Regions from separate parts of the Paenibacillus sp. p3-SID1389 genome, predicted to be linked through region 1. Evidence: a T-box and tRNA genes for the amino acid it is inferred to sense, from the RefSeq annotation. Region 1 holds a T-box; the other holds one or more tRNA genes.
The links. The T-box of region 1 lies ahead of M3G15_RS13150 (valine--tRNA ligase). A T-box ahead of a tRNA ligase gene usually reads a tRNA of that ligase, here a tRNA-Val.
Positions count from the first base shown of each region.

Region 2: it encodes a tRNA-Val, which carries the amino acid that the T-box ahead of M3G15_RS13150 (valine--tRNA ligase) is inferred to sense. The anticodon was not compared.

Region 1 covers NZ_JALXVO010000029.1:23,684-31,729, reverse strand. The annotation lists gene M3G15_RS13160 (RluA family pseudouridine synthase) at 1-310, shown strand, start outside; gene M3G15_RS13155 (LysM peptidoglycan-binding domain-containing protein) at 492-1,949, shown strand; T-box leader at 2,035-2,297, shown strand; gene M3G15_RS13150 (valine--tRNA ligase) at 2,449-5,124, shown strand; gene M3G15_RS13145 (bifunctional folylpolyglutamate synthase/dihydrofolate synthase) at 5,225-6,598, shown strand; gene murC (UDP-N-acetylmuramate--L-alanine ligase) at 6,658-7,980, shown strand.
Region 2 covers NZ_JALXVO010000087.1:1,014-9,059, reverse strand. The annotation lists gene M3G15_RS20745 (hypothetical protein) at 1-167, opposite strand, end outside; gene M3G15_RS20740 (polysaccharide deacetylase family protein) at 193-957, opposite strand; gene M3G15_RS20735 (metallophosphoesterase family protein) at 1,403-2,095, shown strand; gene M3G15_RS21565 (hypothetical protein) at 2,092-2,271, shown strand; gene M3G15_RS20730 (hypothetical protein) at 2,704-3,288, opposite strand; tRNA gene M3G15_RS20725 (tRNA-Val) at 3,432-3,504, opposite strand; gene M3G15_RS20720 (hypothetical protein) at 3,747-4,028, shown strand; gene M3G15_RS20715 (GNAT family N-acetyltransferase) at 4,269-4,721, shown strand; gene M3G15_RS20710 (DUF3892 domain-containing protein) at 4,790-5,029, shown strand; gene M3G15_RS20705 (MBL fold metallo-hydrolase) at 5,096-5,833, opposite strand; gene M3G15_RS20700 (copper amine oxidase) at 6,015-6,569, shown strand; gene M3G15_RS20695 (DUF1292 domain-containing protein) at 6,706-7,053, shown strand; gene M3G15_RS20690 (hypothetical protein) at 7,904-8,046, shown strand, end outside.

The DNA of each region.
Region 1 (8,046 bases):
CCGGGTGTCCCCTACTGGCAAGCCGGCGATCACGCATGTGGAGCTGATGGAGGTATACCCGAAGCACGAGGTGAGCCTCGTTCGGCTGACCTTGGAGACCGGCCGCACGCATCAAATTCGCGTCCATCTGAGCGCAGCGGGCCATCCGCTCGTAGGGGATGCGTTGTATGGCGGCAGCACGAAGTGGCTGCCTTATCAAGCGCTGCATGGGGAGCGGCTGGTGTTCCCGCACCCGCTCACCGGAGAAGCGGTGGAGCTGGGCGATCCGTGGCCGCCGGCCATGATCCAGCTGCGCGATCGCTTTCGTTGACAAGCCGGGCTGTCGTATGGCAGCCTGGCTTATTTTTTACTTAGAGTTGGTCTGTACCCTGCAATCGGCAAAAAGCTGGCATGCACTCCTTTTTGCAGCATATAGATTAAACGAGGATGATTTGGATCAAGATTCATCGATTTCTAAATCAGGTTTGGATATGCTGAAAGGAGGTAACGAGTTGGCTGATCAATCCTATGGTCTCAGGTTTGATATTTATGAGCGCATACATCTTTCTGAAGATGTGATCGGCATTGAAGAGCTGGAGGAGATCGAGCTCTATCCGAAAGTCCAGGTGATTCCCGGGGAGGAGTATGCCGCGCTGCGCGGCCATTTGCTGTTGTCGGGGGTGTATCGGGGAGAAGGAGAAACGCAGAAGCTGGAACACTATATTCCAGTAGAAATTACGATACCGCTAAGCCGGGTAAACCGGTTGGAGGATATCACGGTCGAAATTGAAAATTTCGATGTTGACCTGCTTAGTTCGCGCAGCTTGAATATTACAGGCGTCTTGTCGCTTCAGGGGGTGGAGACCATCGCCTTAGTGTCCGAACAAGATGCATGGAAGGATCGCGAGTTTACGACGGCCCATGTCGTACCGAATCTGCCCGGCGACGAATCGGAAGCGGAATCGAATTTCAACACGGAGGATTCAGCGGATTATGCTTCGGCGCTGACCGAGCCTGAACCGATCCCGGCAGCGCCTTTGCTGACGGAAGAAGTTCGCCAAGAGCCGGAGCCGACGTTCTCTTGGAATTCGTTAATCCGCGAAACGGCAAACGAAGAGCCGGAGCCTGAACTGGAGCTGAAGCAAGAGCCGCAGGACGAAGAGCCTCAACAAATCCCGCAATTCGCTTCGTGGCAGGCGTTTCCGGACGATGTCCTTGCCGCGCAAAAACGAAATGCGGACGAGCCGCAGGAAACCATCTCCTGGAGAGAGGATGTCCCCGCATTCCAGGAAGCTAGTCCTTGGGCGGACAAGGAATCCGAATCGGACTTTGGCGCTGCCGCAGAGGTTTTTGCAGATCAAACAGAGGAGTTGGATGTAGACGCAGCGTTTCAGGAGGAAATTCGCCCATTCGCAGAATCCGCGCCGATTGAACGTGCGAGTGAAGCCGTGGAAGCGGAAGCTGCCGAGCCGGAACGGGTTTCGTATGGGCTAGGCGAAGAAGTTGCTGTAGTGTCAAACGATACGGTGAACGAAGACGTTTTGGAGGCGGATGCGGCGGCTGAAGCCGATCAGGGTGCACCTGCCCAGCCAGAAGAGAAGAAGGAAATGAAGATCGCATTGGGTGCCAAAAAAGGGGATGACGAGGGGGGCCGAGATAGCTTTGGCTTAACGAAGCTGATTGCCTCTTCTTCCCGGCCCGCTCAAGAACCGCAGGAGGAAGCATCGGATCAGCCGAGTCTGGACGACAGCAGAGACCCAAGTGAGGGTGAGGAGCTGCGGTGGAAGAACCTGTTCATCAGCAACGAGGATCAAAACCCCTTCCGCAAAGTGCGTCTCGTGATCGTGCAGCGCGAAGAGACGTTGGATGATATCGCCCAACGCTACCACCTGAGTCCACGGGAGCTGCAGCTGTACAACCGGCTGTCCGAGCATCAGGTGAATGAAGGGCAAATTTTGTACATTCCGTGAGGATCTCCCCGTGAAATCAGGCGGATTGTTGACTCCCGTTCCTTTCCAAGTTATGATAATATAGATTAAAGTAATAAGATCTATGGCAAAGACTTGGAACGGGAAGAGTAGGCAGCGTACCCTTCAGAGAGCGGAATCCACGGCTGAGAGATTCTGCAGGACATGTAGCTCACCGAAGTCGCCCGGGAGTTGTCCGTTTGAGCAGCATATCATATGGGGTTAGAACGGACCGGCAGCAGCCGTTATCTGCATGAGAGTCGCATTTCTTGCACCGGATGGTGAATGAACCGGATGCCATTGATGCGAAACAAAGGTGGTACCGCGAAAGTAAAGCCTTTCGTCCTTTGAGACGAAGGGCTTTTTGTTTTTTCTTAGGCAGCATGAAGTAGGCGCGAAAGCCCGTCCCGAAGTCTTATGCACACGGTGTGGAGCTGATGACGCCAGTCGACTATCTTGGGATCGCCAAGGCTATGCTTATTTGTAACGGAGGTTGAATAGGATGACAGAAAATCAAGATCGACAAACTTCGTCGGTAGAAATGCCGACGACGTACGATCCGAAAGCAGCGGAGCAGAAATGGCACCGTTATTGGTTGGAGAACGGCTTCTTTAAAGCCGGACAACGGCCGGATGCCAAGCCCTACACGATCGTGATTCCGCCGCCTAACGTAACCGGGATGCTGCATATCGGGCATGCGCTGGATTTGACGCTGCAGGATATTTTGACCCGGACCAAGCGAATGCAGGGATATGACGCGTTGTGGCTGCCCGGGATGGACCATGCGGGGATTGCAACTCAAACGAGAGTGGAGCAGCGGCTTAGAGAGCAAGGCGTATCCCGATACGACCTGGGCCGCGAGAAGTTCCTCGAACAAGTATGGGCCTGGAAGGACCAGTATGCGGAAACGATTCATGAACAGTGGGCCAAAATGGGCGCTTCGCTCGATTATTCGCGCGAGCGGTTTACATTGGACGAGGGCTTGTCCCAAGCGGTTCGCGAAGTGTTCGTGAAGCTTTATGAGAAAGGCTTGATTTACCGCGGCAAATACATTATCAACTGGGATCCGGCGGCGCGTACGGCGCTTTCCGATATCGAGGTAGAATATAAAGAAGTTAACGGGCATCTGTACCATCTTCAGTATCCGCTGAGCGATGGAAGCGGCTATATCACCGTGGCGACGACTCGTCCAGAGACGATGCTCGGCGATACCGCCGTTGCTGTTCATCCAGAGGATGAACGTTATCGCCATCTGGTCGGCAAAACGCTTCGTCTGCCGATCGTTGACCGTGAAATCCCGATTATCGCCGATGAATACGTGGAGAAAGAGTTTGGCAGCGGCGCGGTAAAAATCACCCCGGCGCATGACCCGAATGACTTCGAAGTTGGTTTGCGCCATAACCTGCCGCAAATTAACGTGATGGACGAGACCGGCAAGATGAATGCTGAAGCCGGCAAGTATCAAGGCCTCGACCGCTTCGAATGCCGCAAGCAGATCGTGAAGGATTTGCAGGAGATGGGCGTGCTGATCAAAATCGAGGATCACGTGCATCAGGTTGGTCATAGTGAACGGACCGGCGTTGTGGTTGAGCCGTATCTGTCGACGCAATGGTTCGTGAAGATGAAGCCGCTCGCGGAAAAAGCGATTGAAGCGCAAAAATCGGGGAACGGCGTTAACTTCGTACCGGATCGGTTCGAGAAAATTTATTTGAACTGGATCGAGAACGTACGCGATTGGTGTGTTTCCCGCCAATTGTGGTGGGGTCACCGCATTCCGGCCTGGTATTGCGACGAGACCGGCGAAATGGTTGTAGCCCGCAGTGAGGAAGAAGCACGGGCCAAGCTGGGACGCGACGATATCCGACAAGACGAGGACGTGCTGGATACGTGGTTTAGCTCTGCACTTTGGCCGTTCTCCACACTGGGCTGGCCGGATGAGGATAGTGCGGATCTCAAGCGCTATTTCCCAACGTCCGTTCTTTCCACCGGTTACGATATCATTTACTTCTGGGTTGCCCGGATGATCTTCACTTCGCTGGAATTCACCGGTCAAGTTCCGTTCAAGGATGTCCTGATCCACGGCCTCGTCCGCGACAGTGAAGGGCGCAAAATGTCCAAATCGCTGGGCAACGGCGTCGATCCAATTGAAGTTATTGAGAAGTACGGTGCCGATGCAATGCGTTACATGCTGTCCACCAGCAACACGCCGGGGCAAGACCTGCGTTTCCGTTGGGAACGCGTTGAGCAAGCCCGCAACTTCGCCAACAAGATTTGGAACGCTTCGCGTTTTGCGTTGATGAACCTGGAGGGCGTGAAGTACGAGGATATCGATATCAGCGGCGAGCTGTCGACGGCGGATCGCTGGATTTTACACCGGATGAACGAGACGGCCAAGGAAATTACCCGCCTGATCGACGCTTACGAATTCGGAGAAACCGGTCGATTGCTGTACAACTTCATCTGGGACGATCTGTGCGACTGGTATATCGAATTCGCCAAGCTGTCCCTGTACGGGGAAGATGCTGCGGCTAAGAAGAAAACCCAATCTGTGCTGGCCTATGTGCTCGATCGCACGCTGCGCATGATCCATCCGTTTATGCCGTTTATTTCCGAGGAAATATGGCAGCATTTGCCGCATTCTGGCGAAACGATTACGCTGGCGGCTTGGCCGGAATACGACCCTGCGCTGGAAGCACCGGACGCTGTTCAGGAAATGAATCTGCTGATCGATGTCATTCGCGCTGTGCGGAATATCCGCGCCGAAGTGAATGTGCCGATGAGCAAAAAGATCGAGCTCGTCATCAAGCCGGGCAGCGCGGAAGTGCTGGAAGTGTTGTCCCGCAACGAGCATTACATCCGCCGTTTCTGCAATACGTCGGAGTACGAGGCTTCGCTGAACGCCGGCGTGCCGGATAAGGCGATGACCGCTGTTGTAACGGGAGCCGAGCTGTTCCTGCCGCTGTCGGGTCTGATTGATATCGGACAGGAAATCGAGCGGCTGACGAAGGAACTCGACCATCTGAACAAAGAAGTGGAACGCGTTGAGAAGAAGCTGGCCAACGAGGGCTTTGTGTCCAAAGCGCCGGCTAAAGTCATCGAGGAAGAACGGGCGAAGATGGCCGATTATTCCGAGAAACGCGACAAGGTGCTGGCACGGATTGCGGAGCTGAAAGGTTAATTGAAAATAAAAGTTCAAGAAGTCAGGTTTGGAGCACCGAAGAAAAGGCTTTCGAAGATGACTTCTTGAACTACACTAATATTAAATGAAGGTGACTGACATGGGGGATCGTACAGAGGAAGAAGCACGGCCGCTGAACAGCTATGCTGAAGCGGTCGATTGGATCAACGGGCTGCTGCCGTTTGGCATCCGTCCCGGCTTGGAACGGATCGAGCTCATGATGGAAAAGTTAGGCCATCCCGAACGGAGGCTGAAATTTATTCATGTGGCAGGGACGAACGGTAAAGGCTCCTCCTGCGCTTTCCTGACCCGAACACTGCGGGAATGCGGTTATCATGTGGGGACGTATACGTCCCCTTACATCACAAAATTCACGAATCGCTTCCAATATGATGAGGAAGATATCCCCGAGACGGTGCTGCTCGAGCTGGCGAACCGGGTTGCTCCATTGGTGGCTGAAATCGCCGGCACCGAACTGGGATCCCCAACCATGTTCGAGGTGAGCACAGCGATCGCGATTTTGTATTTTGCGGAAGTGTGTTACCCCGATGTGGTAGTATGGGAGACCGGGCTTGGGGGAAGGATGGATGTGACCAATATTGTGACGCCGATCGTCTCTTTGATTACGAACATCGGCTTGGATCACATGGACGTCCTTGGCGACACAATCGAGCAAATCGCCCGCGAGAAAGCTGGCATTATCAAGGCGGGGGTACCTGTGGTCAGCTGCGCCGAGCAGCCGGAGGCTGTTGCCGTACTGAAGGAAACGGCGGCAGCCAAGCATGCTACCCTCTATCTGATGGGGGAGCAGTTCCGGTACGAGCGGGTGGCGGTGGATGCCAAGGAGCAGCAGTTGCATTTTCAAGGTCCATTCCGGGAGATGGATTTTACGATTCGCATGCTTGGGGAGCATCAATGCAAGAACGCCGCCGGCGTCATGATGGTGCTGGAAGTGCTGCGGCAGTATATGGCTTTTATCCTCGAGGATGAACAGGTGCAGGACGGTTTCCGTACTTCCTTCTGGGCCGGACGGCTGGAAGTGGTGCGGGAGGAACCTCGCCTTGTATTGGACGGAGCACATAATCCGGAAGGTGCCGCTTCGCTGGCGAAAAGCCTGCCTGAAGCGTTCCAATACCGCAAGCTGCATTTGATGATGGGGATGCTGGCCAATAAGCATCATCAGAGCTACTTGAAGCATATATTACCAATAGTGGATACGCTAATTCTGACCGAGCCCGATTTTCGCCGGAAAATGGACGCCGATGCGTTGTATGAACTCGTGGCCGAACTACAGGGGATAGAAGCGAAAGCGGATTTGGAAATCATCGTGGAACGTGACTGGAGAAAAGCCCTTTCGCTTTTGGAGTCACGGACGGAACGGGAGGATCTTGGGGTAGTCACCGGCACGTTGTATCTGATCTCGGACGTGCGGGCGGCCCTTTTGCATCAAACCGATTCTGAAAAAGGCTGGTGACCATTTTGTTAAATACGACCGAACAACACGTACATTTTATCGGTATCGGCGGATATGGCATGAGCGCCATTGCCCGCGTGATGCTGGAAATGGGGTATACCGTCACGGGATCGGACGTTGCCTCCCAAGAGTTGACGGAGAAGCTCGCCGCGAAGGGAGCAAAAATCTACATCGGCCACACCGCCGAACACGTGCATGGGGCGGATTTGGTCGTTTACTCTACGGCGCTGCCGCAGGATAATGTGGAGCGTTTGGAAGCCCAAGAGCAAGGCATACCGGTGCTGCATCGCTCTCAGATGCTGGCCCGGCTGTTAAATGAGCGAAACGGTGTAGCTGTAGCCGGAGCTCATGGCAAAACGACAACCTCGTCGATGATCGCGCTGGCGATGGAGCTTTGCGGCACCGACCCAACCTACATTATCGGCGGGGAAATTATGGACATGGGCACGAATGCCAAAGCCGGACAAGGAAAATGCGTGGTTGCGGAAGCTGACGAAAGCGACGGCTCCTTCTTGCAGTACTATCCATCGCTTGGCGTAGTGACCAACATCGAGGCCGACCATTTGGAAAACTACGGCGGTGACTTCAATCGTCTGAAGGAAGCCTACGTGCAATTTCTGAATCAGATTAAACCGGACGGCAAGGCTGTCGTATGCGGAGACGACCCGAACATACGGGAATTGCTTCCTCGGGTTCAAAGCCAGATGATTACGTACGGCATCGAAACCAACTGCGATTATACGGCCCGGGAGATCGAGCTTGGGGATCGCTGTGTAACCTTTAAGATGCATCAAGGCGACCGGGAGCTTGGTACGGTGGAATTGTCTGTGCCTGGTCGGCATAATGTTTACAACGCCATGGCGACCGTCATCGTCTGCATGGAGGCAGGCATTCCGTTCAATGAAATTGTAAAAGCATTGCGCCACTTCCATGGCGCGAAGCGCCGCTTCCAGGTGCTTGGGGAGAAGAACGGCATTCTGATCATCGACGATTACGCTCACCATCCGACGGAAATCCAAGCGACGATCGCAGCGGCCAAGGCGACCGGCAAGCGGATTATCGCCGTCTTCCAGCCGCAGCGTTATACACGCACCTTCTTCTTGTTGGATGCGTTCAGCCGGGCGTTTGGAGAAGCGGATGAGGTGATCATCACCGATATTTATTCGCCGGCCGGAGAGAAAGCGATCGAAGGCGTGAGCTCCTCGAAGCTGGTCGAATTGATCAAACAAAACAGCAATCCCGGCGCTCGTTACTTGCCGACGAAGCAGGACGTAATTGCCGATTTGCAGCATCGTTTGAAGCCTGGCGATCTCGTGCTGACGATGGGCGCGGGCGACATCTACAAAGTGGGGTACGAGCTGACCAAAGGGCTGTCTAACTAAAGCCTCAAGCTTTACCCTTCAGTATAAACGGTCTTTACCGGGCTTTGGTTCCCGGGGAGGCCGTTT
Region 2 (8,046 bases), on a different contig from region 1:
TGATTCTTTTCTTCCGCCTCACCCGTAAAGGTTTCCGTCCATTCCTCCATCATCTCGCCAACGAAATCTTCGAGCTTCTCGGTGGCTGAGGTAGGGTGTTTCGGAACGGGAATCGGATCCACGCCGGAGCCTTCCCCAGAAGGCAGGGTATTCTGCTCCTTATCCATCTGTGTTGCTCCTTTCCAATGAAGTCTAGTGGTCAACCTTAATATGATGATCCGGCGTAACTTTATGCGTCAGCAGTTCGGATACGGTAACGAAGCGATAACCCCGGCTTTGCAGTTCCGGCAAAATGACCTTTAACGCTTCGATCGTCTGCGTGCTGTTATACACGTAATCATGCATCAGGATAATATCACCGTTGCGGGCGTTGTCCAGCACCTTGCGCACGATTCTGCGTACGCCGGGTGACGTCCAGTCCTTCGTATCCTGATGCCAGGACCAGAGGATCATCTGCAGGTTGTTATGTTTGGTTAGCTCGACAATGGCATCATTATAATATCCGCCCGGGGGGCGGAAGAGGACCGGTTTACGTCCGGTGGTCTCGAATACGGCTTCCTGGGTCATGGCCATTTCTTCCTTCAAGGCCGGTAGCGCCAGTCGATGAAAGGAAGGATGGTGATAGGAATGGTTGCCGATTTCATGGCCCGCGGCTTGTTCCATTTTGACGATTTCGGGGAATCGATTCACCCGGTCGCCCACAACAAAGAAGGTCGCCTTCGCTTGATACTTCTCCAGAAGCTCGAGAATTTTCGGAGTTTGCTGCTCATCCGGCCCGTCATCAAAGGTTAAGGCGATGTATTTTTCTTGCGTCGGCACTTCCCACACAATGTCCCCGCGTTCCTCATAATAGCTTCTTTGCTTGCCATGAACCGGGGAGGATGCCTCTGTTGCAGGGGCGAGCAGCGCAGCGGCAAGGGCGATGGTGAGCGCTGCTCCCAGTTTGATTTTGACCATCGGTTCTACGTGCCTCCATCAACTATACTTGAGCGCTTGTCCGTCCGGGGAAACTCGCAGCTTCCTGTCGGCGCTGTCCGTTTAGTTTGGCTGGTTGGCGGTGCTTTTATCCATGGAAGGGTGAACCTTGAGCTTGTGCAAATCCTCCAGGCACCGTTTGCGTTCCTCTTCGGGAGTTTCCAGCTCGTTTCGAACGCACGGCATAGCTCATGTTGCTTTTGCTCTTACGGCCGATCCTCGAAAACAGGATGCCGTAGTATATTAAGGTAAGTACCGTTTTATGCGGTATGGTTAGGGGTGGACATCGTGCTGATTTCTTTGGCGGGAGTCATTCTGTCCCAGAGAAATTGTCGCTATCTTCGATCCTGTGGATTGGCGTGATTGTCCTCGTTGTTGTCGGATTGAATATGAGTGGTAAGGGAGGCTAAGGGAATGGTTGATCGCAATGAGCAGCAGGCAGGGGAAGGACGGCGGGACGAGGAGCTTTTGCTTTCGTTTCAGGGTTATTACCGACACGCATGTTCGAGCAGATGAGCAGCATACGCATAACGTCAACTTGGAGCGGGCGCTGCAAGATATCGCGGCAAATGGCACGGGAAGCGTTGGCATCATGCATGCGGGAGACGTGACGGATCACGGATTTCCGGATGAATACGAAGCGTGGAACCGAAATTGGCATCGGTTTGGCGGAGCAGTGCCTCCGCTATATGTGACGATGGGCAACCATGATGTCGCATTGGAGAACTGGGAGGCACCTTTGGGACAATTTTTGCGCGGTACCGGGGCGGAGGGCATTTATCATGATCATTGGATTGATGGGTATCATTTTATTTTTCTTGGAACGGAAGAAGGGCTGGAGTTGTTTAGCTCGTTGTCGGAGAAGCAGCTGGCTTGGCTCGATGACAAGTTAGGGGAAAACGCTGCGGCAGACCGCCCGGTTTTCGTCTTCCTACATCAGCCGCTGCTTAACACGGTCGCCGGCTCCTACGAAGCGCAGCGCTGGTACGGCGTTGTGCAGGATGCGGATCTCCGTGCCGTGCTGGCCCGTCACCCGCAGGTGATTCTCTTTACGGGGCATACCCATTGGGAGTTGGATGCCTCTCACACTTCTTATGGTGTGGAGGGCGAGGGCCGGTGATGTTCAATGCCGCTTCGGTCGCCGACCTGTGGACCGACGAAGACGAACACAAGGACGGCAGCCAAGGCTTCTACGTCGAAGTTTATCGCGACCATGTCCTCGTACGCGGTCGGGACTTTACCCGCGGCGAATGGATGGAGTCCGCACAGTTTCGGGTGGAGTATCCGCGGGGGTAGCAGGTGATTGGAAATCGGGTGGACGTATGGTGAACAGTAACATACTTTAACGAGAACGCGCACCTTTAGGGGCGGGTGTTTTTTGTGCGGTGCTATGGCGCGACGGAACAAAGGCAAGAAGCAAGAGGCCGTTTGCTGCTTGCGGATATTTGATAGCTGGTAGATGCTAGCTGTTTGATGTTGGCTGGTAGATGGTAGAAGGTAGCGTGTTTGCGGTTTGCTGATAGCTGCTAGCTGGCATCTCGGCTGCGCTAACGGACACCAGAGCCGTTATTTGGGTTCGGACGCAAGCCTACCCGTTTTAACGGACCTCAGAGACCTTATTCGGGTCTGTTGCGTTGAATCGATGAGTATTTTTGCCCAATAAGGTCACTTGAGTCCGTTAGCTCGGGAAATCTCCGGGAAATGAACAAATAAGGTCGGTACGGTCCGTTAGAGGTGGGGAGGTTGGACAATAGAGTTAGCAATCTGAACGAGTTCAGAAATACTGTACAAAGGAACAAAGTTACCATCTTCCACCTTGTTCGATCCTAAGGCATAGGTTAATCCTTGCTTTCTCCAATAGAGCCCGCTTAAGCTTGGTGTGCTTTGGATCCAGGTTTGTGTGCCATCACTTAATTTTGGCCCCTTTTTACCATCCGGTTTGGACTTTACCTGCGAATTTGAAACAGCCAGTATCAGTTGCTCTCCTCGCTCTTCATTAGCAAAGGTCAATTGGATCAAGTCAAAGTTAGCTGGGACGATATCGGCAGACTGATGGGTAATCGGAAAAGGAACTTTTGGAATAGAAACCTCAAATGGCACTTCATTCAAGGTATCTTCAAAAGATTTGCAACACTCTGAGCCTGGGTCCCATACGGCTACACCATCTCTTATGGATAAGCCTGGCGAAGTCCCGGGAGTTTGCTCGACATCCTCAGCAATGGGTGAGATATCATTGTTCTTTGCCCCAGTTCCGCAACCGCCAGCTAGCATCAGAAGAACAACGATCAAACAAACGTACATGATTTTTTTCAAAAGGATCACCCCTTTGGCTATTCCCTATTATACAGTAAATACCAGTTATATACTATATTATCTTCGAATCGGAGGCCATCTTAATCTGACAAAAGAGAAAATAAAAAATCCCTTAAAGCTTATGCTTTAAGGGATTTTCTCTATGATCTGCAGTGGGCTCGAACCACTGACCCCCACCCTGTCAAGATGGTGCTCTCCCAGCTGAGCTAGCAGATCAAACTTATAGTGAAGACAAAAATTATCTTATCAGGCGGTGGGGTTCTTGTCAACACTTTCCTAGAGTATAAGGTGTCTGTCCTCTGTCAACAATGGTGGAGGAATGCGTGTCCGAGTGGTAAGGCGCATGACGTCACGACGCTGCATTTCATTCAAGACGCGCATACAGTCAGCACTGCATACATCCATGACACGCATATATCAGACAGACAGGCACCACGTAACGAAAGGAAGAAGTGAACATGCGTTGGAACCACCATCACCGCCATATTGGCCTTAACCATCATAACAACAGCAATGATCAAATCTCGTCGCCGAAGAGCGAGACGAAACGGCCGCGGTCCCTTTGGGTTGCCGTCGCGGGGGCCGTCTTGCTGCTGGCCCTGACCAGCGCCTGCCGCATGGCGCCAAACGCGGAGACCTTAAGCCGGCAGACCGGCGCATTCCCTTGGCCGTTTGGGCCATCCGTGTCGGACGGCGTGTATTCGCCTACGATTGTAGAGGATGTGTATTCCACGGAATAAATGCTTTATTCTTCCTCGTCCCATTTGCGGGAGTAGCCTTTCTTCGTCGTGTAAAACATGGAGGCAATCAGCAAAACCGCGATGACGACCGCAGCGGCGATTGTTATGCCCATGACCATACCCCTAAGCCAACTCCTTTCCATCGATGTCCATGAGACAACTATACATAAAAATGATTTTTTTGTATAATGATGCAGTTTAAATGATCCAACAGACAAGCAATGGTGGGAGGGGAACGAAGTGTCGGCTGCAACGATCATACATGTCGATCATGAGGAGCAATTACAGAAATGCCTGGACATCCGCAAAGAGGTGTTCGTCGAGGAACAGAAGGTCCCCGTTGAATTGGAAATTGACGAGTACGACCAGATTGGCCCGGATGTACATCATGTGCTGATCGAATTGGAAGGGGACTATGTTGCGACAGGCAGATTGATTTACTATAAAGACAATGCCGCCAAAATGCAGCGGATCGCCGTACGTGAGCCGTACCGCTCGAAAGGCGTAGGCAAAATCCTGCTGCTCGCCTTAGAGGAGCTGGCACGGGAGCTCGGTCTCACGAAGTCGGTGCTGGATGCTCAATGCCATGCCGAAGGGTTCTATGCTAAACTCGGCTATGAGACAATCTCGACTGAACCGTTTGATGACGCCGGTATTCCGCACGTCCGGATGGTCAAGTCGTTAAAATCGTAAAGGTCATAGGTTTGGAGGTTTTGGGGCAAGCTAGATCTAATCTTAATGAAGAGGAGATGAGCTAGCCGATGGCCCTGAATACCAGAGAAACGTTTATTGCCGTGCGGAAGAACGGTGACGGGAATTTGGTCGCGTTCAAGATGTCCAGCGGCCGCGTGCTGGATTACCAGCAAGCCCTGCAGGAAGTGAAGGCAGGTGCGATCGCCGGCGTCAATGTGTTTAAGGGACGGGACGGAGAGATGTATATCCGCGGCGATGCTGATGGAGATCCGTCCAACAACTTGGATAACTTGCCTAGCTTCGAATAACGTTGATCCATATCCTATATTTAGAAAAAGAACCCTGCAGGTAAGCATACCCGCAGGGTTGTTTTGTTACAGCGTATAGACTTCGTGCTGACGCAGAAAGTCCATGTTCCCCGTAGCGCCTCGGAAGGACTCCATATCATCGCTATAATGCATCAGCAGGATTTGGCTTTGGATCTCGGTTGGCAGGGACAATAACTCCTGCAGCGTCGTATGAACTTCACCTTTCCCGGTAAGTTGGACCTCGTGAAAAATTCGGCGGCACCCCCGCTCACGAACAAGCCTCATTAAGAGCTCCGGCTCGAACGTCATATCCGCACTGTAAAAAATCTCCTCATTGATATAAAGCGAATAGCTGGCTTTACCCGGGATATGCGGCGTTCGGATGAGCTCCACTTTTAACTCAGGGGCAAGCTGTGCAGGCTCGCTTTCCTTTAATAGACGCACGTCAAACACGTCGTTTAGCGAGTGGATTACACCGTCTTGGCTTAACCCGCCTTTCAGCGTATTTTCCCATAGCGGCTCCACCAAATTTTCAGCAATATACAGGATCGGTTTCCGTCCAGAACCAAATTTCCGGCGAAAAGCCAGCTCTTCCAAGCCTCCAACATGATCGCCATGGATATGGGTAATCAGCACGGCATCGATCTCCTCCACCGACTTGCCGATCGTGTGCAGCGCCAGGGGGGCGGTGATTCCGCAATCGATGAGCAGGGTGAAGTCACCGGCATAGAGGAGCGCGTTGTTATTAAAATATTTTTTGGCAAACGCTCCGCCCGTCCCCAGCATTTGTAGTCGTAAAGCCATCATGCATTCCCCCTTAGGTCAAGTATGGATCACCTCTTAACTGTACACAATTTCCAGCCGAAACAAAAGGTTAGGCTCGCTCTATAAAAAAATGCCGTCATTTCCCATCAACACCGCAACTTGACCGGAACCAGCGAGTATAACTATACATCAACAGGAATCAAATGGAGGGTCAACATTCATGAAATGGAGAAGAGTTGCATTACTGGTGGTGGCATTCTCTCTTATGGGAGGTTCCCTGCTCTTTGCCGACGCCGCGAGCACCAAGGTGAAGCTGATGCTGAACGGCCGCGAGCTGGAAGACGGCGGATATATTATAGACGGCAAAACCTATGTACCCGTACGCAATCTCGAAGGTTTAGTTGAATTTAATGACAGCACCAAAACGGTTAATTATTATAAACCCAATGTCCATATGTTTCTATTCGCGGAGGACAATGTGTTTGGCGATGTGAAGAAGACGGGGAAGCTGAAGTTTAACGTTTTCTCTCAAATTGATAATTTACGCACGAACATCTCGGCAGTGCGGGTGTCCATCACGGCCCCGGACGGGACGTCCAAGGAGATCCAGACGGATGAAATCAAAGAGCAGCGCGATAACTTCTGGTTCCGGACCAAGGACTACACGTATGATTTCAAGACATCGGGCCGCTACATCGTAGGGTTCTACATGAAACCGTCTAACGGATCAGATTTCGTGCTCGTTGCGGAGAAAAGCATTAACGTTCTGAAATAACCGCACAACCGAGCACAACACGGGCAACCGCTCACGAAAATTGACCTGTCCCCACCAAAAGTGTTACGATACGGGAGGAACGAAGCGGGAGACCCTTCTTCAGTCCATTAAAACATACTTAAAGTGAGGTAATTTCATGAGCGACCACAATCACGAACACGGCGAAGCATGCGGCTGCGGCCACGATCATGGTCATGATCATGACCATGATCATGACCATGATCATGAGCATGAAGAGTTTGTGTTGACGCTGACCGACGAAGAAGGGAACGACGTAGAGATGGTTCTTGTCGAGACGTTCGACGTTGGCGAGAAAGTGTACGCATTGCTGCTCGAGCGCAACAATCCGGAAGCGGACGGCATCATTCTCCGCATGGAAGAAGAGAACGAAGAAATGGTGCTTTACAATATCGAAGACGAACAGGAATGGAAACAGGTAGAAGAAGCTTACAACGAGCTTGTCGCCCAAATGGATGAAGCCTAATTTGCGGCGAATCACCTGGTATAGAAGCTAAGAGCTCCCCGGAAGCGGGGGGCTTTTTGTATAGTTCTAGGTTGATGAGTTTTTACGACACCTTTGAAGCAAAAAACTACCCACTTATGCGGGAGAGAGATCTGGGGATTGTGAAAAACAAGATCATTGAGATGTTCGGGCTGCGTTCAAAACCCGAAGTATAGACGAAAAGAGATCATGATCAAGTGAAGGGAGACGATCGAAATTTTGAAGGGGTTATGAAAATCAAAGGAGTGGAGATTATATAGAGTCACTTGATGCAAGGGTAGAGTTTAGATGCAGTTTGGTAACAGAAGGTTTTACCCCAAGAGCACATACCACTTTGATCAAAAAAGAACAAAAAATTAAAATAATTATTCCAATATTTCCAAATTTAAGATATAATAAAATTACCATATATTAGGTCATCCCATTATATATGGATATAAATTAGGGAGGTATTATTATGAGGAAAAGTAGGCACGTTATTATCCCGCTTGTATTTGCTTTTTTTTCGTTTCTTCATTTTCCGGCGTTCATGCCGAATCAACAGAAGAGAAGAAACACATTACTACTGAAGCATTTGTTATTGATACCTACTCAGAGGATCCAAATGAATTTCATATTTATGAAAAGACTGGATATAAGAGGGTCGAATCCATAACAGAAATAACGAATTCAGTAAATTTTATTAGTACAAAAATTTCAGCGGTTGAAGATTTATTATGATGTAAATGATAACTACCAATATAGTTTAATATTAAAATAAGAATTTTCTAATGACTATCGGACAGGGCTTGCAGAACAGAAGACAGGAGAACTGAGATTTAACAAAAATGAATTGACAACTATTTCAGTAAATCGAACTAGGGATAAATCACAGAACGGCCCCATTGAAATTAACTCAACTGAAGCTCTAGCAATAGAAAAGAATATTGAAGAAAAAAGTAAATTGTTAGTAGATGTGAAATATGAGCAAGTTCA